Regions from separate parts of the Parabacteroides sp. Y3-G-102 genome, predicted to be linked through region 2. Evidence: riboswitches for the same ligand, from Rfam matches in the RefSeq annotation. Region 2 holds a riboswitch; each other region holds the start of a gene.
What was found. Region 2 has a riboswitch for cobalamin ahead of NBH16_RS12115 (ABC transporter substrate-binding protein). Riboswitches for the same ligand answer to the same signal wherever they lie in the genome.

Region 1: it holds a riboswitch for cobalamin, as region 2 does, so the genes downstream of both, NBH16_RS17470 (TonB-dependent receptor) here and NBH16_RS12115 (ABC transporter substrate-binding protein) in region 2, are expected to answer to the same signal.
Region 3: it holds a riboswitch for cobalamin, as region 2 does, so the genes downstream of both, NBH16_RS17430 (TonB-dependent siderophore receptor) here and NBH16_RS12115 (ABC transporter substrate-binding protein) in region 2, are expected to answer to the same signal.

The regions. Positions count from the first base shown of each region.
Region 1 is NZ_JAMOKU010000039.1:39,680-46,888, reverse strand. Features, by position in the region: gene NBH16_RS17485 (TonB-dependent receptor plug domain-containing protein) at 1-1,604, shown strand, start outside; gene NBH16_RS17480 (sirohydrochlorin cobaltochelatase) at 1,627-2,724, shown strand; gene NBH16_RS17475 (sirohydrochlorin cobaltochelatase) at 2,798-3,727, opposite strand; gene NBH16_RS17470 (TonB-dependent receptor) at 3,761-5,944, opposite strand; cobalamin riboswitch at 5,994-6,195, opposite strand; gene NBH16_RS17465 (anaerobic ribonucleoside triphosphate reductase) at 6,457-7,209, shown strand, end outside.
Region 2 is NZ_JAMOKU010000021.1:36,541-43,749, forward strand. Features, by position in the region: gene NBH16_RS12100 (DUF4906 domain-containing protein) at 1-1,609, opposite strand, end outside; partial or broken gene NBH16_RS23555 (AraC family transcriptional regulator) at 2,179-2,277, opposite strand; gene NBH16_RS12105 (ABC transporter ATP-binding protein) at 2,464-3,477, opposite strand; gene NBH16_RS12110 (iron chelate uptake ABC transporter family permease subunit) at 3,479-4,516, opposite strand; gene NBH16_RS12115 (ABC transporter substrate-binding protein) at 4,526-5,689, opposite strand; cobalamin riboswitch at 5,753-5,951, opposite strand; gene NBH16_RS12120 (precorrin-2 C(20)-methyltransferase) at 6,018-6,722, shown strand; gene NBH16_RS12125 (hypothetical protein) at 6,771-7,209, opposite strand, start outside.
Region 3 is NZ_JAMOKU010000039.1:22,820-30,028, forward strand. Features, by position in the region: gene NBH16_RS17410 (Ig-like domain-containing protein) at 1-4, shown strand, start outside; gene NBH16_RS17415 (DUF2284 domain-containing protein) at 351-908, shown strand; gene NBH16_RS17420 (PD-(D/E)XK nuclease domain-containing ATP-binding protein) at 1,017-2,735, opposite strand; gene NBH16_RS17425 (PepSY-associated TM helix domain-containing protein) at 2,810-3,910, opposite strand; gene NBH16_RS17430 (TonB-dependent siderophore receptor) at 3,925-6,264, opposite strand; cobalamin riboswitch at 6,341-6,537, opposite strand; gene NBH16_RS17435 (threonine/serine exporter family protein) at 6,652-7,209, opposite strand, start outside.

The sequences.
Region 1 (7,209 bases), on a different contig from region 2:
TCACGAAAAAGAACCGGGATAAAGTGAGCCTATCGAATACGACTCGTGTCGGATCATATGGAGATATATTGGAAAGCGTACAAATCGGCTTTGGGCATAAGAGAGTGAATTCCACCACCTCACTTAGTACGACCCACACGGACGGCTGGCGAAATACGACCCAAGAATGGGACCATCACGAGGTAATGGATGGAACCGTGACACGAACCGTAAACCGATCCACGAACTTTACGTTAAGGGAGAACTTAACCTACAAAGTGAACGACCGGCTGAGCCTTTCGGCCGATGGCTCTTTTTACCAGAAATGGAATTATCGTCCGCACGGCGCATTCAAGTATTATACCTATGATCAATTCTACCGGAACTTCGATGTAGCCGGAGGAGCTAAATACGCATTGGGAGGGCAGAACTTCCTTTCGGTAGATCTAACGTATGGTAACTATAGCTATTTCTATAATTACCATCATAAAGATGTCACGAACTTCTTCGATCCGGAGACGGGTTTACGTATTACCCGTTATCCGGGGGAACATATTCTGGAAACCTCTCAACAACGTTTCCTAGGACAAGCCAAAAGCGTATTCCACCTCGGGGAAAACAATATCCTAAGCGCCGGACTCGAATATCAATACGATCATTTGAAATCTCCCCGGCGTATCGAGAACGGGAAAGCCTCCGTATTTACGGCTTCCGCTTATGTACAAGACGAATGGAATCCGACGGATCGGTTGAATGTGACGGTAGGTGGGCGCTTCGTCGTGCACCAAGAGTTCGGGGCTACGTTTACCCCTAAAGTCTCCGCCATGTACAAACTAGGCGACTTCAATATCCGAGCCACATACTCAAATGGATTTAAGGCTCCTACCTTAAAGGAGTTGCACGATGATTATATCACGCAGATCGGCGGCGGCCCGTGGAAACATTATTATGGTAATAAGGATTTAAAACCGCAAAAGTCCAATTATTATTCGGCGAGCGTAGAATATCATGCGTCGAACCTGCAGATCACGGTAACAGGATTCTACAACCGTATCAAGAACATGATCGCCTTGACCGAGATCCCGACAAGCGCCGAAGACCGATTGGATGAGATCGAGGCCAGCATGCAACACAAGAACTTATCCAAAGCCCGCTCTTTCGGGGGAGATATATCGCTCACCTATCAAATCCTATCTTCCTTGGCTATTGGTGGAGGCTATAGCTATACGGATGCCAAAGCGCAATATACGGATGATCCAGCCGACCCGAATTATATGCTCTACACCCCGATCAACGGAACCTCATTCCATAATGCCAATTGGAAACTAGCATGGAACCATGCGTGGAAAAAGTATAAATTGGATGTCACCTTGTTCGGCCGATACCAATCCACCCGCTTTTATATCACGGACGGTGATGGAAAAAGTTATCAGCTATGGCGATTGAATACCCGTCATAACGTATTGAAAAAGAAAAAATGGAACCTAGATATCAATGTCGGTATCGATAATATCTTCGATTATGTGGATCGTACCCCGTTCGGACGCCATCGTGGAACTACGTCTCCCGGACGGACTTGGTACGCCTCCTTTATCGTGAAATTTCAGAATAAACATAAACTATAAACAATCTTAAAAGTTAAATGCGATGAACAAATTTAAGTACCTTTTGCTTGCGGCGAGTCTATTTGCCTCAAGCGCAGTTTTTACCTCCTGTGATGATGGAGACGACGACAATACCGCAAACCCGGCGGAAGAAGTCGTAAAGACAAGTAAGAAACATGACACGGCGATCTTGTTGTGTACATTCGGTAGCACATTCAAGGAGTCTATCAAGACTTACGACGCAACATTGGCCGATTTCCAGAACGCATTTCCCGATGCGGACATCTATTTGTCATTTACCTCCCGTACTTGCGTGAATCGTGTAGAGGCAGAGACCGGTATCGCACGTTACCAACCGGACCTTTGGTTACAAGCTCTAGGAAATGCCGGTTACAAGAAGGTAGCGGTACAGTCCTTACACATCATCCCGGGTGAGGAATACCTAAGCTTGATGAATACGGACGTGAAGAAGAAATTCATGATCGAGTCTTTCCCGAGTGTTCAAGTCGTAAAAAGCCCTTGTTTGGTATACGACGAGGATGATGTGGAAGCCGTAGCGAAAGTCCTATACAGCCACTACAGTGATAAATTGGCTGATAACAAGAACATCCTTTTATTAATGGGACATGGTAACCCGGATAAAAACTATAACGCAAATACGAAATACACGGAAACAGAAGAGGCTATGCAAGCCTTGGCCGCTAACAAAAATGTATTCGTAGGTACCGTTGATTACGGAGATATGTTGTTCTGGCCGGAAGAAGGCGAACCTAATGAGGAATGTGTCTATTCCAAACTTACCAAATACTGCGAGGATCATAACTTAAAACCGGAAGAGATCACGATCTCCTTAGCTCCGTTCATGTCTATCGCCGGAGACCATGCGCATAATGACCTTTGGGGTATCGAGGAGGATGATGATTTCAGCGCTGCCGCTCCTAACGCCGACGCTTGCTGGAGACTAAAACTTTTGAAGATGGGCTTCAAGATTGACACGAAAGAAAGCCATAACGGAAGTTTAGAGAACTGTAAGATCATAGGCTTAGGCGATTACGACGCTGTTCGTCAGATCTGGGTGAACCATCTAAAAGCATTATATAATGATGCGGAGGCTTGGGAAACCGGAGAAGACTACCAGTAAATAATTGAGAATTGAGAATTGAAAATTGGTTCAGTAAGTACTCACTAATTTTCAATTCTCAATTTTCAATTGTTCAGTGTGTATATAATTTCTTTCGATCAAAAATCGTCGCCCGTTTATATTTCATGGCGAAACGGATGTGATCGATAAATAAAGACCGGATCGCCGGATTCTCACCTAGAGGCTTTAAATAAATATCCACATCGAAACCCTGTTGACGTAGCCCTTTCTGCCAGAAATCCGTAACCGTATTTTCCGTACCTCGAATCAGTACGAACATAAAAGGAATCAACTGCACACGCTTATGACCGGCTTGGCGCATTTGCTCACCTACATCCTCGATCGTAGGGAAACCCTCACGGGTTCCGGTATAATAATCTTTCATTCCTTTGGTCTGGAACATATACCCCAATTTCGCATAAGCCGAGTTACTGGCATGATAAGTTCCGTGCGCCACCAATAACTTAGCCCCATTTTTAGTCACTCCAGAAGGTGAGGAAACCGCTTTCATCACCGCCTCATAATCGGTATCATCATATAACAAGGGATTACCTACACGCAAATCCTTAAACAAACCTTTTCGCTGTTCCGCCTCTTTGCGGATCGCTTCCATCTCCACACCCTCTATAATGATAGTCGGTTGGATTATCACATGGGTAAACCCTTGATCACGCAACTCTACCAAGGCGTCCGCCGGCAACTGAACCCAAACACCTTGCGCCCTCAACCGACTCACTACGCTACGGGCGCTATAAGCCTGCCGGACTTCCACGTCTGGGAAAGCCTCCTTGACACGCTTGTTCATCACATCGAGTACTTGGGTACGAGCTTCCGGGTAAGCACTCCCGAAATGTACCATCAAGATCGCTAACTTATCTCCCTTTTCCATGCTCTCCCGGATATCGGAAGCGTAAAACTCCCGCCCGGGTTTCGCCCATAATGAACAGGCGAGCCCAAGCAGGAGTGAACAAACAAACATGGATCGTAAAAATCCCCTATACATTATTATATTAGTTAATAGTTGACATGTGACAGTTTACTGCTTGAAACGGACCAGAAGGCTGACGTAATAGGTACGGCCCGGGGTCAATGTAGCGTAATTGTAATTAAAGGGACGATCATCTACATAATCAAAAAGGTTCTCGATACCTACTCCCGGTTCCAACAAGAAATCGCCGGCTCTAAACGTATGGCTCGTATTGAGATTCCACAAGGAATATTTCGGTGCGTATCCATAAGAAGTAGAATAACGTTCCCCTTGGATACGTCCGTTAAAATTCACGTTCAGCTTATACTTATTCCAAGTATGAGACCACATAGCCGCTACCGTACCACTATGCTTAACGGTCTTATCCAAAGGTTCATCCTCGTATACGTTCTTTCCATCCATGAAACTATAGCCACCATTCAAGGTAAAGCCCGCTCCCAGATAACTATTGAAGGTCACGTTAATACCTTTGATCTTCGCTTTATCGATATTCGCACGCATCTGTATCTCATCATAGTCCGTACCATGGGCAGTGTTATAAGCATCCCGTTCCGCCGTATCCAACATCTTATAGTTAATCATGCTACGCACGTTATTCATAAAAGCGGATACGGACAAAGAGAAATACCGCATCGTATATTCAGCGCTCAACGTGAAATTGTCGCTCTTCTCCGGGTCCAGATCCGGATTACCGATCGTAAGGCGAGTCGCTCCGGACGCTTTCTTCTCCGATTCCGTATACAGCTCTTTCAATTCAGGTGTACGGAAACCAGCCGCATACGATCCGCGGAAATTAAAACCGCCTACCTTATACAGCAAAGCCACGTTAGGAGTCGCATAACTCTTAAAATTCTCATGGTAAATATAGCGCAAACCCGCGTACGCTTGGAAATGCTCATTGATATTGATCTCGTCTTGAGCATAAAGCGCGGTCGTGTACATACTTTTACCCGCTATGTTATCCGTCTCGCTACTCAGTAACTCTTTAATGAACTCCGTACCAGCCGAAAGCTTATTATACTTGCCCAAACGAAAGATTCCCTTGACATTCAAGTTATGGTAATGAATCCGTTTCGTCATATCACTCTCTCCGCTTTTCTTTCCATCAAAGAAATCCTTATACGTACTATGATTGTCCGACAGATAATCAGCGTTCAAATAAGAGTTCTTATTAATCATGTATTGAGCGCCCGCCCCATAAGTGAACGTCTCTTTTCTCATATCATAGTTGGTCGTATTCACTTTATCCATCGGCATCGGACGATCGCTGGAACGTCCGAAGAAAGTGCCACGCACATAAAAAGACAAACGATCCGTAGCGTCGTACGTGAAACGTTGGTTGATCACGTTCCGGTGAAATCCCTCGGAAGCTTGCTTATTGGTAGGAACCAACTCGCCTTTACTCTCCGTATAGGGATTTAATTGCCAACCATCGGCCCGTTGATATTGATAAGAAGTATATGAACCGAACTTCCCTACATTCACGTCCGCGTTGACCGACTGCAAGAATTGGTTCTTGCTACCATAACGGCTATTGCTCGTCACGTTCACCTTATTGCGGGAATCATCCGTGATGATATTGATAACGCCGGCGATCGCGTCGCTACCATACAAAGCGGAAGCGGCCCCGTTCAAGATCTCTACCCGCTTTACGTTAGACATATCGATACGGGAATAGGTATCATCGCCGGCCAAACGCTTACCGTTTTCCAAGATAACCACGTATTTCTCTGTCAATCCGTTCATATTCATCGTAGCCCCCTGTCCGTTTTCCATAAATACGATACTCGGATTCAGCTTGGTCATCGCATCTTGGAAATTGGTTACGCTCGCCTCTTTCAAGTCTTTTCCCGTAAGCACTTTCACGGGAATAGGGGAATTACTCATGCGGCGATGCGAACCGGTACCGGTTACCACCACTTGATCGATATTCACATACTTTTCTTTCAGCTTAATAACGACATCTTTTTCCGAGTGATCCGTTTGATACACGCCTTGCTCATAGCCAAGGTAAGTCACACGAATACGATGTCTACCATCGGGAAGGTTCAGCTCAAATTTTCCGCTGGCATCCGTGGTTGTACCATTCAAGGATTCCGACACGCGGATATTCGCGCCCGGAATTGGTTCATTACTTTCATCCACGACCTTACCCTGTAAACGTACCTGCGCAAATGATACGTTTATCGCACAACTTACAGCTAAAGCCGCGCACAAACACTTTCTTTTCATAAACGATTTGTTATTATGTATATTTCCGCTTTCCTGACCCCGAGAAAAACAGCAATAAAAACGCTTGGCAGGTTTCCTGACTTACCTCGTAGAAAACGACCTTCCCGTCTTTTACAGACAGTGGTATGAGAAATGTTTTCTACTTTACAAAAGCTTACAGTAGCGGGCACTGCTCCGGATTCACACCGGATTCCCTCTTTATGACGAAACCGGATGGTTTTACGTCATCACCAAAACGGGGGCAAAAGTATGAATTATTTTATATAAACAAAAATATATCCCGGCTTATGTTCTTTAAAAGCTTTACAAAGAGAAGCTTATAACACATCACATCGCCAAAAAGGAAAACAAAAGCAATCATACAAGACACAAAGTTTTCCAAAACTTTTCACAACGCACTACAAATTAACACCTTAACATAATTTAATCAGCAAAAAGTTTTCCAAAAAGAAAATCATATAGTGTAATAAGATACCTTTGCACGCATAATCAATCACAAATTAATCGACATCATGATACAGACAGTTGTTAAACGGGACGGGCGTATCGTTGGCTTCAACGAGGAGAAGATAGTAACCGCTATCCGTAAAGCCATGTTGCATACAGATAAGGGAGAAGATATGCAACTGATTCGCCAGATCACAGATCATATCTCATTCAAGGGAGAACCTCAAATGACCGTAGAGGCGATTCAAGATGCCGTGGAACTGGAATTGATGGCCAGTAGCCGGAAGGACGTAGCGCAGAAATATATCGCTTACCGAAATCAGCGAAGCGTAGCCCGCAAGGCGAAAACACGGGATATGTTCTTGGAGATTATCAATATCAAATCCAACGACATCACCCGTGAGAACGCGAATATGAACGCCGATACACCCGCCGGCATGATGATGAAATTCTCCAGCGAGACCACCAAGCCGTTTGTCGATGACTATTTATTGAGCGAAGAGGTCAAGGAAGCCGTATCAAACAACTATCTCCATATTCATGATAAAGATTATTATCCGACTAAAAGCTTGACCTGCGTACAACACCCGTTGGATCGCGTCCTGAAATACGGATTCTCTGCCGGCCATGGCGAATCACGTCCGGCTAAACGAATCGAAACCGCCAGTATCCTTGGCTGTATCTCTCTAGAGACCGCCCAAAACGAGATGCATGGCGGACAGGCGATACCGGCGTTCGACTTCTACCTAGCTCCTTACGTACGTAATAGCTTTATCGAGGAAGTAAAGACCTTAGAGGATTTATACGGACAGGATTTC
Region 2 (7,209 bases):
ATACGGTCTCCGTCCCTATGGCAGACGGAGCGTAGTCTGTTACCCAAACATGCCAGCTCCAAAGGATATTACCCGTCCCGTTCTCATCATCGTAAGCGGCGATTACTCCGCTGCCCCCGCTCGTGTTCGGGGCCACACGGCAATAGATACGGGCATCCGTGAGACTGGAGCCGTTCCTTAGCTCTACGATATTCGTATGGTCTTCGCTACTATTCACGACTCCAAGTACCGGATCGCCAAGATCACCATCCTCCAAGGTTTGCCAGAGTACCTTCACTGATTTGATGGGAGTCGAGATCATCTCGCCACTGACATCGCACCAATCCGTCCCCTGCATCACGGTATTATCTACGGTTACACCATTCACCGTATATTTATAGGGATTGAAGCAAAAAGCCCCACCCGGTACCACCATGAAACAGTTGGCCGTAGGCACCAGATTGTCATTATTGCTAGAGGCTGGGATCGGGTCGATGATCGTGACGCGTCGGTCGTCCACAGGGAGCTTAGTATGCGACATCGTTACATTATATATATAGTTCGTATTATCGAGTAAGTTGAATTCCTTGCTCACACTACCACCCAGATAGACCCGGTACTTTAGTTTCTTTTGGCTATCGCCACCGCCTCCCGTTACGAAACGGGAGATGAACGTGGCGTAAGCGCTACCCTTGGGGGCGTTTGCTTTCGTACGATAATAATCGGAGGTGGCGGCCGTGCTCTCCCCACGTACCAAGGAAGGGATCCAGCAGGAATAACGCCCTTCGTCCGATACGTTCTCTACTTGTATAGTGGCGTATTGATCCAATAGAGAGGGATAGGTATCCGTATTCTCTGGTCTCAACAACTTATACTCCACGGGAATGGATTGGAGCAAGACTTGCTCTAACTCATAGCCGGTTTTCTGAGGGAAATTCTTCCAATTCAGTGTCAACCGGGTAGCTAACCGGCGAAGGAGGATACGGATATCCGTACCGTCAGGACTTTGAATCTTGTAAGCACCGCCGTCGTTCACGACCTTCACTTTCGGAAGGTGCAAGATGTATGGCATAGCGTTGATTACAGACTTATCCGTTTCGTAGGCACTGGCGGTTATGCCCTCGATAGCGGAAGCGGTGGCAGTCGTGCCCTGTACCTCGGAAAGACTTTTCCCGCTAAGGGATCCGACTGTGTAGGTGGAATTTTTTTTGCCTCGGGCGATTATCACCAATTGGCAATCGGTCAAGGCATCCAAGGTTACCGTGAATGAGGAACCGATCTCTACATCTCCAATGCTTAGCCCTTTCCCCGACTTGAAATTACCGTTCGTATCATATTGCCAGACCTCCAAGCCGTAAAGTTTATCCGGCTTGACGGTAGCCAAAGCATCGTCTCCCCCAGCCTTGGTACGGCTGGCGGGTACCAACCGCACGTCGAAGCCTGCCTTTCCACCGCTCCCTATGACCTTAGTCGTGGGTGGTCCAGCCTCCAAAGAGCCGGCATCCACCTCGTCGGCGATACCCACGCATAAGGATACCTCCACCGTCTTGCCTCCACCCGTAGATGGACGGGGCGTATCGAGACGATCCTCGCAACTTGACATTCCTAACATCCATACTATTGACATCATGATCAATACTGCTTTTTGTAATTTTATTCCTATGACCTCCATACCTGCACGTGCTTTTTCACTACTACATTTCACATTTTTTTGCTTCAAACACGCTGTCTCTTTCTTACGTAGAAAGAGACAATAAAGAGAAATCGCTCTTTATCCGCTGTTTTTCAATCCCTTGGAAATGTTAATAGGACAAGGCACGTCACGCTCGACGGCTCACTATTGTTTGTCTTTTTAAATTTTGATAAAAGATTTAAGCACTCTCCTTGCCTTTATCAGCAATTTGAGCTACTTTTACACCCGAAAACGGATATTTATCCGTCATTCTGAAAGTTGTCTCTTTCTACGTAAGAAAGAGACATTTTTTTTCTCCCTACTTCTTTATTCTCAATCACTTCTATTTTTCGATTCATTTTACATTATCGTTTTTTTTACCGTTTGTCTCTTTACATCTCACTACTCATTTAACATTTAGGACTTACTGTCCGGAAAGGCACGCACGAGCTAGCACGATTCCCGACGGAAGAACCGTGTAAAGATCCATACATGCAAACTTCATATTGTTACATGACGTTGAATTGATTCACATTCTCCCGCGTTTCGAATTGACGGTCATAGAACCGCTCACAATAATCAAGTAGGAGTTTTATATTGTCTGTAATCAGTGATTTCGTATGCTTATACAACACCTGTACTCCACACAGCCGTAGAAGTGACAGGAATGGTGGAATTAAAGTTGTATGTATCTTTCAAGCAATTACAGGAAAGCCGACGAAGCTAGCTTACTTTAAAACAATGGATTTGAATGGAAAAAATTCATAACTATGAATGAAGAAAAACATAGTTATGAATTGAAAATTTCATAGTTATGATTTTTCAGTATCAAAATAGGCAAGTAATTCTTCTATCGTTTGGGTGATATAGGTACCGCCGGAAGTCTCATGGATGATAAAGTGGGTGGTCTTTAAATCGCCAGTCTCAATCCAGATATTCGATTCCACTTCCCGATTCGCCAAAATTCCGTTTCGCTGGAGCGCTTTACGCACCATAGCGTATTTCTGGCCATGTCCAACGAGGCGGATCTGTCGGGAGAATTGATTATCTATACGGAATAATCCGGTATCCTTATCGAAAACAATCCCTTTCCGGGCGAAGAAATTGCTTAGATGACCACTCAATGCCAAATCCTCGGGGGTACCGGTAGAGATACCATTCGCTTTGTCCATTAACCAGATCTTATCCGATATCTGGAGAGCCAGCTCCAAATCGTGAGTGGACATAAATATCGTCTTATTCGTTTTCCGGGTTAGATGATGGAGTAATTGCATAATCTCTACCTTGCTGGGAAAATCAAGGAATGCGGTAGGTTCATCCAAGTAAATAACCGGAGTCTCCTGAGCGAGCGCCTTAGCGATCATCACTTTCTGGCGTTCTCCATCCGATAAGGTATGGACCATGCGGGATGCTAGTTCCTCAATGCGGACAAGGGCGATGGATTCTTCCACGATCCGCTTATCATCCTTGCTCAACTTGCCCCAGAAGCCGGTATACGGGCTACGTCCCATCCCGACCAATTCCCGTACCAACATATTCCGGATCTCACATTTATCGGTCAGCACGACACCGATCGTGGTGCTCAATTCCTTATCGGAATAAGCATCTATATCTTTTCCTAGGACCAATATTTCCCCATCTAATTTAGGTTGGAAAGCCGATAACGTGCGCAATAAAGTAGACTTCCCCACCCCGTTAGCACCCAGCAAACAGGTTAATTCACCACTATAGATCGTAGAGTGTATACCTTTAGCTACCAGCTTTGTACTACTCTTAGAATGGTAACCGATCGAAAGTCCGTTAATATGAATCGTATCTTGTTTCATCTTACTCGTTCAATTCATTCTTTCGTTTTCTAAATAATACCGAAGCCACTACAGGAGCACCTACTAAAGCGGTTACCGAGTTGACAGGTAACGCTCCCTCGAACCCCGGCATACGGGCGATCAAATTACAGATCAACGCCAACGCCGCACCTGCGAATAAGACCGCAGGCATTAAAATCCGATGGTCGGAAGTTTGAAATATGGCCCGGCATAAATGCGGAACGGCTAGCCCCAAGAAGATAATAGGTCCGCAATAAGCCGTGACAATCGCCGTAAGGACCCCGGCCGAGGTGATAACCAACAAACGGGCCCGCTTGATATTAAGTCCCAAATTGCGTGCGTAGCTATCCCCAAGAAGCATCAAGTTCATGGTCTTGATAAGCAGGAACGAGAGAGGGATCAAGATTGTCATAAGAATCACGAACAACGTCATCTGATTACCGGAAACACGGGCGAAACTACCCAATCCCCAAATCACGTATGCACGGATATCCTCCTCGACGCTAAAGAATTTAAGTACACCGATCACGGCGTTTGCCACGTAACCGATCATCACACCGATAATCAACAACGTGACATTTCCTTTTACCTTTTGGGAAACATACACGATCAGCGCCATCACGGATAAGGAACCGATCACGGCCGCTATCGATAAGGCGATCTCCCCCATAAAACCAAGTTTACTCAAGGCAACGCCCCCTAAACTACCGCTTAACAACACCACAAAAGCGACACCCATGCTCGCTCCCGAACTGATACCTAAGACCGAAGGTCCGGCCAATGGATTACGGAAAACGGTTTGCATCTGTAAGCCGCTGATGGATAAGCCTGCTCCCGCTACCAACGCTGTCAATGCCTGTGGTAGTCGGGATTTCCAGATAATATTCTGCCATGTAATAGGCTCATTTCCTGAATTCCAGATAATATGCCAAACCGATTGAAGAGGAATAGAGACTGACCCCAACACCAAATTCAAAAAGATTAGAACAAAAATAGCCGTGACAATCGCCAGCATCCATAGGGTATTTGAATGTCTCATCAGTGTTCCTTATTTAAGTCGAGAATAATAGACCGGCTCATGATCCGGTAATAAATCCGGATGAAAGATATGAAGCAAATCCGCTAGGACGATCTCCGGTTCTGTCGGCATACTCTCATAAAACGGCGTGTTCTTCATATTACAATAGATAATCCCTTTCTCCCGGAACGCACGGAAATCCGCATAACGAGGATCTTGCTCTTTCAATGCCTCATAGCTAAACGTTCCCGGGAAACTATTCACGATACGCCAGTAATCAGCATCGTCCGCTTGGTTATAGACCGTCTCGAAGTCTAATGTAACACCACCGGATCGCTCATCGTCTTTCAAGAAATAATCAGCGCCGGCATCCTTGAAAAGCTGTGCCAAGAAACTCTTTCCTCCTACGGCATACCAGTTTCCACCCCGTAACTCGCCACTAAAAACGATCGGACGTTTTTTAACCTTGCCATCCGCCGTAAGTTCCTTTAATTCATTATACCTCTTCTCAATGGCGGCAAAACGCTCATTGCCCTCTTTCTCTACCCCTAACAACAAGCCTATGAACTTGATCCATTCAGCTTGTCCCAATGGCGTAGTCTCCTTATAACCCAAATGGGGAATCAAGGGGATACCCACGTCTTTCAGCGTCTCATAGCCTCCCCGCTTGAATGGCGATACAAGGATCAAATCAGGATTCATACTCATGATAACCTCGTTATCGAAATTTCCCTCTATACCGATCTTTGCGGTTTTACCTTCTTTCAGGCGTTCGTTCATCTCTTTATTGAACAAATGCCGTGTACTGGTAATCCCAACGACCTTATCCAAAGCACCCAATTTAATAAAATTCGATAATTGCAGGGAAGTCATACAGATAACGCTTCGGATGGGAAGCTCTATCATCGTATAATCAACGGGAATCCCCGTGGGTTTCGAACCTCTTTTTACGAACGCATAATGAAACGTGGTGCTTTCCTCGTTTTGAGGATCTTGAATATCAGCCAAGACATATTGATCCGCATAGGTAAGCTTGAATCCTTGGGCGTATAAAGGCTTAACCTGCTCTTGCGAGAATGCGGATTGCTCTACGGAAGCCGTCTTCCCTATTTCTCCTTTTTCACGGATACCTGAAGTACATGATAAAGTCAATACCGATAAAAGCAAGCATCCACCCGCTATAAACTTATTCATAATCCTTGTTTAATTGACAGTTGATCATTGACAGTTACTCTCGTCCTGCTCCACGGGACAGCAACATTTATTTATGAACCGGCAGGTCTTCTGACTTACTTCCATTCTGGACGCCTTCCCGATTACGAAACCAGTGGCCAAGGTATTGTCCGAATGTTTAGAAGTTCACAGCAGCGTGGTCTGTCCGGGATTCTCACCCGGTTCCCTTTTAATCCGCCTCCCGGAAAAAGAGATAAGCGGAGCCTGTTACAGCGACAAAAGTAGTAAGAATATTTGTATACATCCGCAATTTTAAGGACTTTTGCGTTTCAAATAAAAACAGATACACATGAATCATCCTATTCACTTCGTCTCATTAGGTCCCGGTGATCCGGAATTAATTACGCTGAAAGGGCTTAAAACATTACAAAAGGCTGATATTATCTATTGTCCTGCTACACAAGGCAAGCATGGAATCATATCTCGGGCGACGGATATATTGAAAGCTATTGAGGTAGACGAATCCTTGATCCATCCGTTTATTTTGCCAATGAGTAAGGAACGGACAGATGCGTTAAACGCTTATAACGAATTGTTTCTGGATGCCCAAGCTGAATATTTGAAAGGAAAACAAATCGTGATCGTCGCCGAGGGAGACGCTGGTTTTTATTCATCTATACAATATGTATACGATAAATTCGAGGAAGCAGGAATCCCGGTAGATCGAATCGCAGGAATTCCGGCATTTATAGCGGCAGGTGCCTTGGCCGGGATACATATCGTAAAACAAGAGGAGCAAATTAATGTAATCCCCGGGACTGCGTCGTTCGATGAACTTTCGGCAAAAATAGAAAATGGAATGATCATCGTCATCATGAAATTACCGGGTTGCCAAGAGGCTATTCATACTTGTATCCGGCAGTATGCGGATAAGGCGGTTTTTCATTATTTCGAGAATGTAGGAACAGGAAAAGAATATTATACTACTGATATCGCCACTATACATTCCAAGGATTTCCCCTATTTCTCCCTACTGATTATCCAACCTCGCTAAAAGAAGAAGGCTGCCCGGAGAGTAACCAAACCCGGACAGCCCATCTTATTACGCTACATGCAATATATGCTTAAGCTGATCGATATGGAAACGAAGTGTATCCATATAAGGTTTCACTGAATTATGGTACATGATCGCTTTTGCGTGCATATCTTCCAACTCGCTTACTTTACGGTTCGCCTCACGCATTTTACAAGCGTTGTAGCGAATACCCGATACATGCCCTTTGATATCCTCGATCGCTTGGTTTCCCCGGTTGAAGATAGACTCTGCTTCTTCCGGAGCGTATACCGTATAGGCTTGGGCAACGTCATCCAGTAATGCCTGTTGATAAGAGCCGGCTATCGGGAGCAATTGATGGATCGCATGATGACATAAAGAATGAACCTCGTTTTGAAGCTTCTTCAATTCTACTTCCCACTTTGATTCACATACTTCATCCAATTGTTTGACTTCCGCTACGACACGGCCGCTAAACAATTCCACT
Region 3 (7,209 bases), on a different contig from region 2:
GTAAATCATCTCTTGATTTCGCTAGAGCGCTCTCTCTTACTCATGAGAGTACTCTAGCGTTACAGATTCCGTGAAAGATGTATGATCTTACGGCGATAAGATTATACATCTTACAACGGTAAGATCATACATCTTATAATGGTAAGATCATATATCTTTTTATCGGACTACAAGCTAGCTTCTTTTGGGTTAATTTGCGTTCCTTGCGACGATCCCGGAGTATATCACCATAATACCATGCCATTGTTTTTTCATTGAAAGCTTCACGTGTAGCTGTACTGTGTTCCCTGTATTATAATGTATGTAGTTGCTGATTTTTTTATTTCTTTACAAGAAAATTTTCTTTTCATATGATCGAATATAAAAGCTACGATTATACAAGAACCATCCCTGTGGATGATTATATCTTACGTTATCGGGATGAGCGGCGTTTCATGGCCTATTGCCGGGAGTGTCGTAGGTATGGAAACAGTTGGAGTTGTCCGCCTTTTAATGATTCGGAGGACTATTTATCCGGGTTTCGGAATCTATTGATTGTTTGTACGCGGATTACTCCTGTCGTATTGGATGTACCGGATGCGGTGGAAGCGGGGCAAGAGTTGATGCACCGGGAAAGGAGCCGATTGGATAAACGTCTTCTTGCGTTGGAGGAGGAATATAATGGACGGGCGTTTTATGCCGGTAGTTGTATCCTTTGCCCTTGGGAAGAGTGTGCACGTAGATCTGGTAAGGCTTGCCGCTACCCCTCGCGGATTCGTCGTTCCCTTGAAGCCTGTGGGTTCGATCTGGGACGTACTACCTCGGAGTTGTTCGGTATAGAGATGAAGTGGTCCGAGAATCGGAATTTGCCGGAATATTTACTTCTGGTTAGTGGATTCTTATCTGATAGGGAAACCCCGATTTGGTAAGTTAACTTACTTCGTCGATGGAGTTAACTTACTTCGTCGATGGAGTTAACTTACTTTACCGATGAAGTTAACTCCGTGAAATGGAGGAGTGGTACGGCTAGGCTTTATTTATTCGGTAACCTCCCAGCATTTCCATCCTTTATTGGCGCAGATATATACAATGTACGAGCGTACATTATATATAGGGAATTTCAGTTTGGTATCCTTGGCGTAAGCACGTACTTGCGCCACGTCCTCGGGGCGAGGATCGTTTAGCGCCAGCATGTGTTCGGCCTCTTTCGCCTTGAAATACTTGAATTCCACGATGCGATCGTCTTTGTAATAATCCGTGCCGGGTATGCCGGTCATCTCGAAATCGGAGCGGCCCGCCGAGTTGTTCTGTTCGATGGCGAACGTATAGTAACTACTCAAGTAGCGTGAGCAAAGCTCGAAGAAGGAGCAACGGATGAAGTTCTCGTTGATCTTGTCGAATACCTGCGCCGGGAACTGCCCGAGATACTGCTCGAAGTAGTTTTGTACCAACGGTTCGAAACGGCGGTCTTCCGTGAAGCGTTCGTAGGTGGGTACATAACGGGGAGCGCCACCTTCTATATGGTTCATCTCGTTGTAATAGTCCATGTAGATGCTGCGCATCGTGAGGTTGGGTAACACCATACGGTAATTATTCCTCAGCGTGGTCATGCCCAGATAGAAGAGGCTGACCGGATAGAAGTTCTTATCGAAGAATTTCTTCTTGTTGAACTTACTGGATAGGTCGGCGATGTTGTAAGATAACTCATCATTGATAACCAAAGCATCAAGCATTTCTTTTGCGTTTTCCATGGATAGGGTCAGACGACGGATCCAGCTGATATCGGTACGCAGGTTCTCATCGACCAGTTCAGAGGGGATAAAGCCATTCAGCGCCGCGAAGTTCTTAAAGAAATAAGTCAATATCGTAGAGTTGAACAAAGGCTCGGCTCCCGGACGGAAACGATAACCATCATAATTATTTACGATGAGTTGCCAAAGCTCCTCAAAGGAGTCTTGCCCCATACCATATTTGTCGATGACATACCTTAGGTAAGCGTTGGCCTCCTCATAGGTAAATCCCAGCATATTTAGGAAGCGTGGCTGCAAGGTGAGGATCTCCGCTATATTGTACCCGCTCGTCAGGTCGTCCATCGTTACGGGAAGGACACCCGTGCAGAAACAAGTTCGGATACTGCCTTCGCCAATACCTTTCTTTATTACCTTGAAGAAGGTACGCAGGAAGCTGTCCTTCGTGGTTACTTGCTCATAGAGCGGATCCTTATAGGCGGTTAATAATTGATTGGTGAAATTATCATATTCGTCTATCAATATGTAAACCTTCGGGAGGTCATGCTCACGGGCATACCCCAAGGCCTCTTCCAGCATTTGGGAGGCATTGCCTTTGGTGGTAAACTGGAAGTCTTGGAATAAGTCCCGGTTGTGTGTCACCATGATCTCCACGGGAGAGCAATTCAAGCGGTTGAAATTCCGCTCCAACCCCTCCATGTCATCTGCCATGGCCATAGCGGAGAAATCATAGCGTACGATCATGTAGCGGCTATGTTCCTCCGTCGGGTGTTCCCCGATCCAAGTGCCGCCGAACAATTCCTCGAAACGATCGGCCTTGGTGCGATCGTAGTAACAGGCAAGAGTGGATACGAGTAGGCTTTTCCCGAAACGACGGGGACGCAGGAAGACCGGGGCGTTGTAGTTCTCCAATCCGGGGATAAAGCTCGTTTTATCCACATAATAGAACTTACGCTCCCGTAAATCTATAAAATCCGCTACCGCATAAGGAATCGTTATTCGTTCCATGACATTTCTTTTTTCGTATATTACACAATACTACAAATATATAAAAATTCCTTATGCGATGAGATTTCCTGGACTTATGTTTTCCGGAAAGGGTATTGTTTCTGCCGATGGCGAATAACCCAAATGTAAAAACCAGTGAAATAGAGAAACGGTACGGCTAGGCTTATGAGGATCCATAGGATTCTGGAGAAGTGCCCGAGGAAAGTGCCGAAGTGGACAAAGTACATGGAGCGGACAAGCTTCTCGGCGGCCGGTTTGTCTTTCCATAGGTTTGTGGCGACGACCTTTCCGGTGATAGGATGGATGTAGATATGGTTGCTTCCCGTTCTTTCGAAGTCCCCTTCCTGATACATCCGTACGGAGAAGACAGACGTGTTGTCTTTCGGGAAGAAGATCATTGTCGGGGTTCCCTCTTTGAACTCTTCTTGGGCGGTCGCTAAAACGGAATCCAATGATACCCAATCACCTGTGTATTTATCTGTTTTTGGTGCCGGTGCGACTGCTTTTCCTGCGGATATGGATTCAAAGAAAGATTGATATTCTTTCTTGAACCCGAAATAAGAGCCGGTAAAAGCGATGACCAGCAAAAAGAGGGATGTACATATACCTATGATGGAATGCGACTTGAAAAGCTTGGCTCTCAAGCCCATCTTTCGGTGCACGGAGAAGATACGACGCTTGGGTAATAATAGAAAGCCGGAGAGAGTTAGGAAAATCAACAGGAATCCCGATAAGGCGACGATGGTCGCTCCTTGCTTTTTCAATAGCAGGTTCACGTGAAAGTCGTATAACCATTGAAAAACCTTATGCCGGTATCTGTCCACTCCCGTAACTTCCCCTGTATAGGGATTGACATAGATCTGGATACGGCCTTTCTCATCCGGGAATGTAGTACGGAAACTGTAGGCGCAATCCTCGCCTCCGTATAAGACCATATTATTGATCTTAGCTTGTGGATATTCGTGCCTTACGTTCTCTAGCAAAGTTTGCGGCGACACGGTTCGGGAGGCTGGCTTGACAAAAGCGATATCCTTGACAGATAGTTTTTCAAGTTCCGGCTTGTACACGATCGCTGTGCCGGAGAGGCATATTAGGGTTATTATTAGCCCTAATATGAGTCCGGTGTATAAATGTAACTTTACTATGATCTTTCTAATGATCGAATTATGCGACATGTCTTGTGCCTTTTTTAGAAGTTGACCGCTAGCATAACCATCAGCGTCCTGGCCGAGCCGGGGAATAAAAGATAGTTCCCTTGGGATCCGGTATAATATTCTTGGTTGAATACGTTTTTCAAGTTCGCCGAGATCTTGTAGAAACTGCGCTTGTAAGCCACGAAACAGTCAACCAGATGATAGGCGTCCAGATCGATCGTATGTGCCATGTTTCCGTAGGATTTACCTTGGAAGTACCAACCACCGCCGAAAGATAAGCCTTTAACCGGGCCTTTACGGATTAGGTAGGAGGTCCATAGGTTGAACTGGCTTGGTGAGATATTGGCCAGTTGCGTACCTACGGGATAGGTCTCGTCGTTCGTTTTCGTTACCTCGGCATGCGTATATGCGTAATTGAAGGCTACGCTCCAACTGGGAGTGATCTCTCCGTTTACCGAAAACTCTATACCTTTGCTGGTCTGCTTGCCGATCAGTATCTTATATTCCTCGTCTTCTGGGTCTATCGTCGGCAAGTTGGTCTTCGACAAGGTATAGAAGGCTAGGCCGGTGCTCAAGCGATCGTTGAAGAATGATTTCTTGACTCCCGCTTCCCATTGTTTAGAGGTAATCGGGTCGAATGCCTCGCCATCCTTCGTTTGCCCGGATTGAGGGACAAAAGACTGACTGTAGGTAGCATATAGGCTCAAGTCGGGCATGGGCAGATAAACAAGACCCACACGAGGCGAGATGGCAAAGTTGTTTTCATCCGTTTTTTTATCCTTAATATAATTATCTTGTTTATCGTTCACCCAGTCCGCACGGGCACCAAGCAATAACTTCCATTGATCGGAAAAGCTTACTTGGTCTTGTAGATAGATTGCGTAGGTACGTTGGGTGATACGTAAGTCTGTACTCTGTTCCATCTCGAAATCAACTGGTTCTTCGGAATATTCCGGATGAACATAACTAATCGGGGTGTACATATTCCCTTTTACTTTCCTTCGGTTGGTAAGCCATCCGTATTCCAAGCCCGCTATTACTTTATGCTGGATGAAGCCCGTCTTGAAGCTGCCGTTCAATTCCTCCAATACATTGGTATAATTGATTTTTGCGTCCCAATGTGCCAAACGGCGGGTAATCGTGCTGTCCTTCTGAGGGGTTTTCATCTGGAAATACAGACGATCCTCATGCGTGAAATATTGGCGGGCGGAACTTCTGAATGACCAGTTCTGGTTGAAACGGTGGGTCAACTGGAAACCAACGCTATTATTGGTAAACTTGCCATAGGCCCACGGTTCGCCAAGGAATGTCTTGAATCCGTTATCTATCACCTCATTGTTGATATGCAAAACGCCCGGATCCTGTGTCCTTTTATCCCGGAAGATATCGGCATCGATATTAAGGGTGGTCTTGCGTCCTAAGTCAATGTCGATGACTGGGGTGATGTCGTATCGTTTGCTGTTTTGCGGTTTCCTGAATTTGTCGGCATCTTCATACATTCCGTTCAAGCGGTAACGGATGGTCTTTTTGGTGTTCAGCGGGCCGGAAATGTCGATAGAGGCTTGCTTATAGTCGTAACTGCCGTATCTGATCGTAGCGCCATACCGGGGCGTATATAAGGTCGGCTTGGTGATAAAGTTGATGATACCTCCGGGCTCTACCGCTCCATAAAGGACAGATGCCGGGCCTTTGAGGATCTCTATACGCTCGATACTGGATAGCGCGTCGTTCGAGAACTTTAGGTATCGTACCCCGTTCCTGAAATAGTTACGGGAGTTCGTCATGGAGAAACCACGGGAAGAGAAGACCTCGTTGATGTTGGAAGCCTCGCCGGAAGGTCCGCCTTTCACGCCGCCCAGGTTCCTTACGGCCTCGGTCATGGTGGTAGCCTGTTGGTCTTCCAATAATTTCCGGGTCGCTATGCCTACGGTTCCGGGTATTTCCATCACGGGGATATCCATACGGGTAGCCGAATTAGCGATGTCGGAGTTATAACTCTGTGGTTTTGCCCCGACGATATCTACCTCGGGTAATCCTAATAGTTTGTAAGATAACTGAATCTCCATCTCGTAATTTCCTTCTCCCGCGGGAATATCCCGGATCGCCGAGACGGTGTTGTAACTGTTGGTGATTAGTACGTGGTCCTTCGTGTCCTTTAGTGATAAGGAGAAATACCCATCCGTATCTGAAATAACCCGTATATCCGTACCCTTAATGTAAATGACAATGTTTGCCATCGCCTTGTTGTCTTCATCTACGACCGTACCGGATATGACTCTGGAACTTCCCTCGGATGGCCTACTTTGAGCGACCGTCCGGGTGCCACACAAAACAATCCCGCTAACAATTAGCAGGAACAAATAAAAGTGTCTCATAATGTATAAAAATTAATTACGCAGTTTACATCTCTAATGTAATCGTTCCACTAGTTCCCCAAATCCCGGGAGAATCTATTTCTTTTTTTATCTGGCAGGTTTCCTGACTAACCCGGAAAGCGACCTTCCCATCTTTAGAAAAGACAGTGGCATGAAGAAGCTTTCCTCTTTACGGGTTTTACAGTAGCGGGCTCTGTTCCGGAATCTAACCGAAATTCCCTTTTATAGACTTGCAGAATGCAACGTCTATCACCAAGACATCACAAAAGTATAGTATTGATAGGGCTTTTTTTAATGAAATATGTTAAATATATTGAACGTGTTAAACAATTTGGCATATCCTTATGCGATAGTTTTTCCCGGACTAATCTTTATGGAAAAGTTTTTTCACCATTCAATGAACTTTCCTCTTTCCCGGCGCTTTTCCAGTTCCTCTTGTAAATGTCGTTGGCGATCTTTGGCGATGTAACGACGGGCGAAGATGTTCGGGACAGCTACACCGAGTGAGATACAAAGAATGATGAGTGCGGAATTGATCCCGTTGAAGAATGCGTTTGTGACCTCACCGACTACTCCATGCAGGTTTATAAATGCCAGTAATGAGCGATACATGAGTACTCCCGGAATCATAGGAATGACAGATGGAATCGTCAATACGTGATTGGGAACATGGCACCAATGAACCGCTTTTACGGCAAGGAGGCTGACTACGAAGCTTCCCATAAACGAGCCGATCACAGGACCATAACCTAATTCGAAGTTCACAAAGTTACGGGTACATACCGCAATGATACCTCCTACGGCTACCACCCATAATAATCGGCGTTGAATATTGAATATCATGGAGAAGCCTATGGCGGAGATAGCTGCCGCTAATGCATATATGTAGTACGGGTCATGTGGAACCATATTTAATTCACTGAACTTATGATCTATCTCGACATC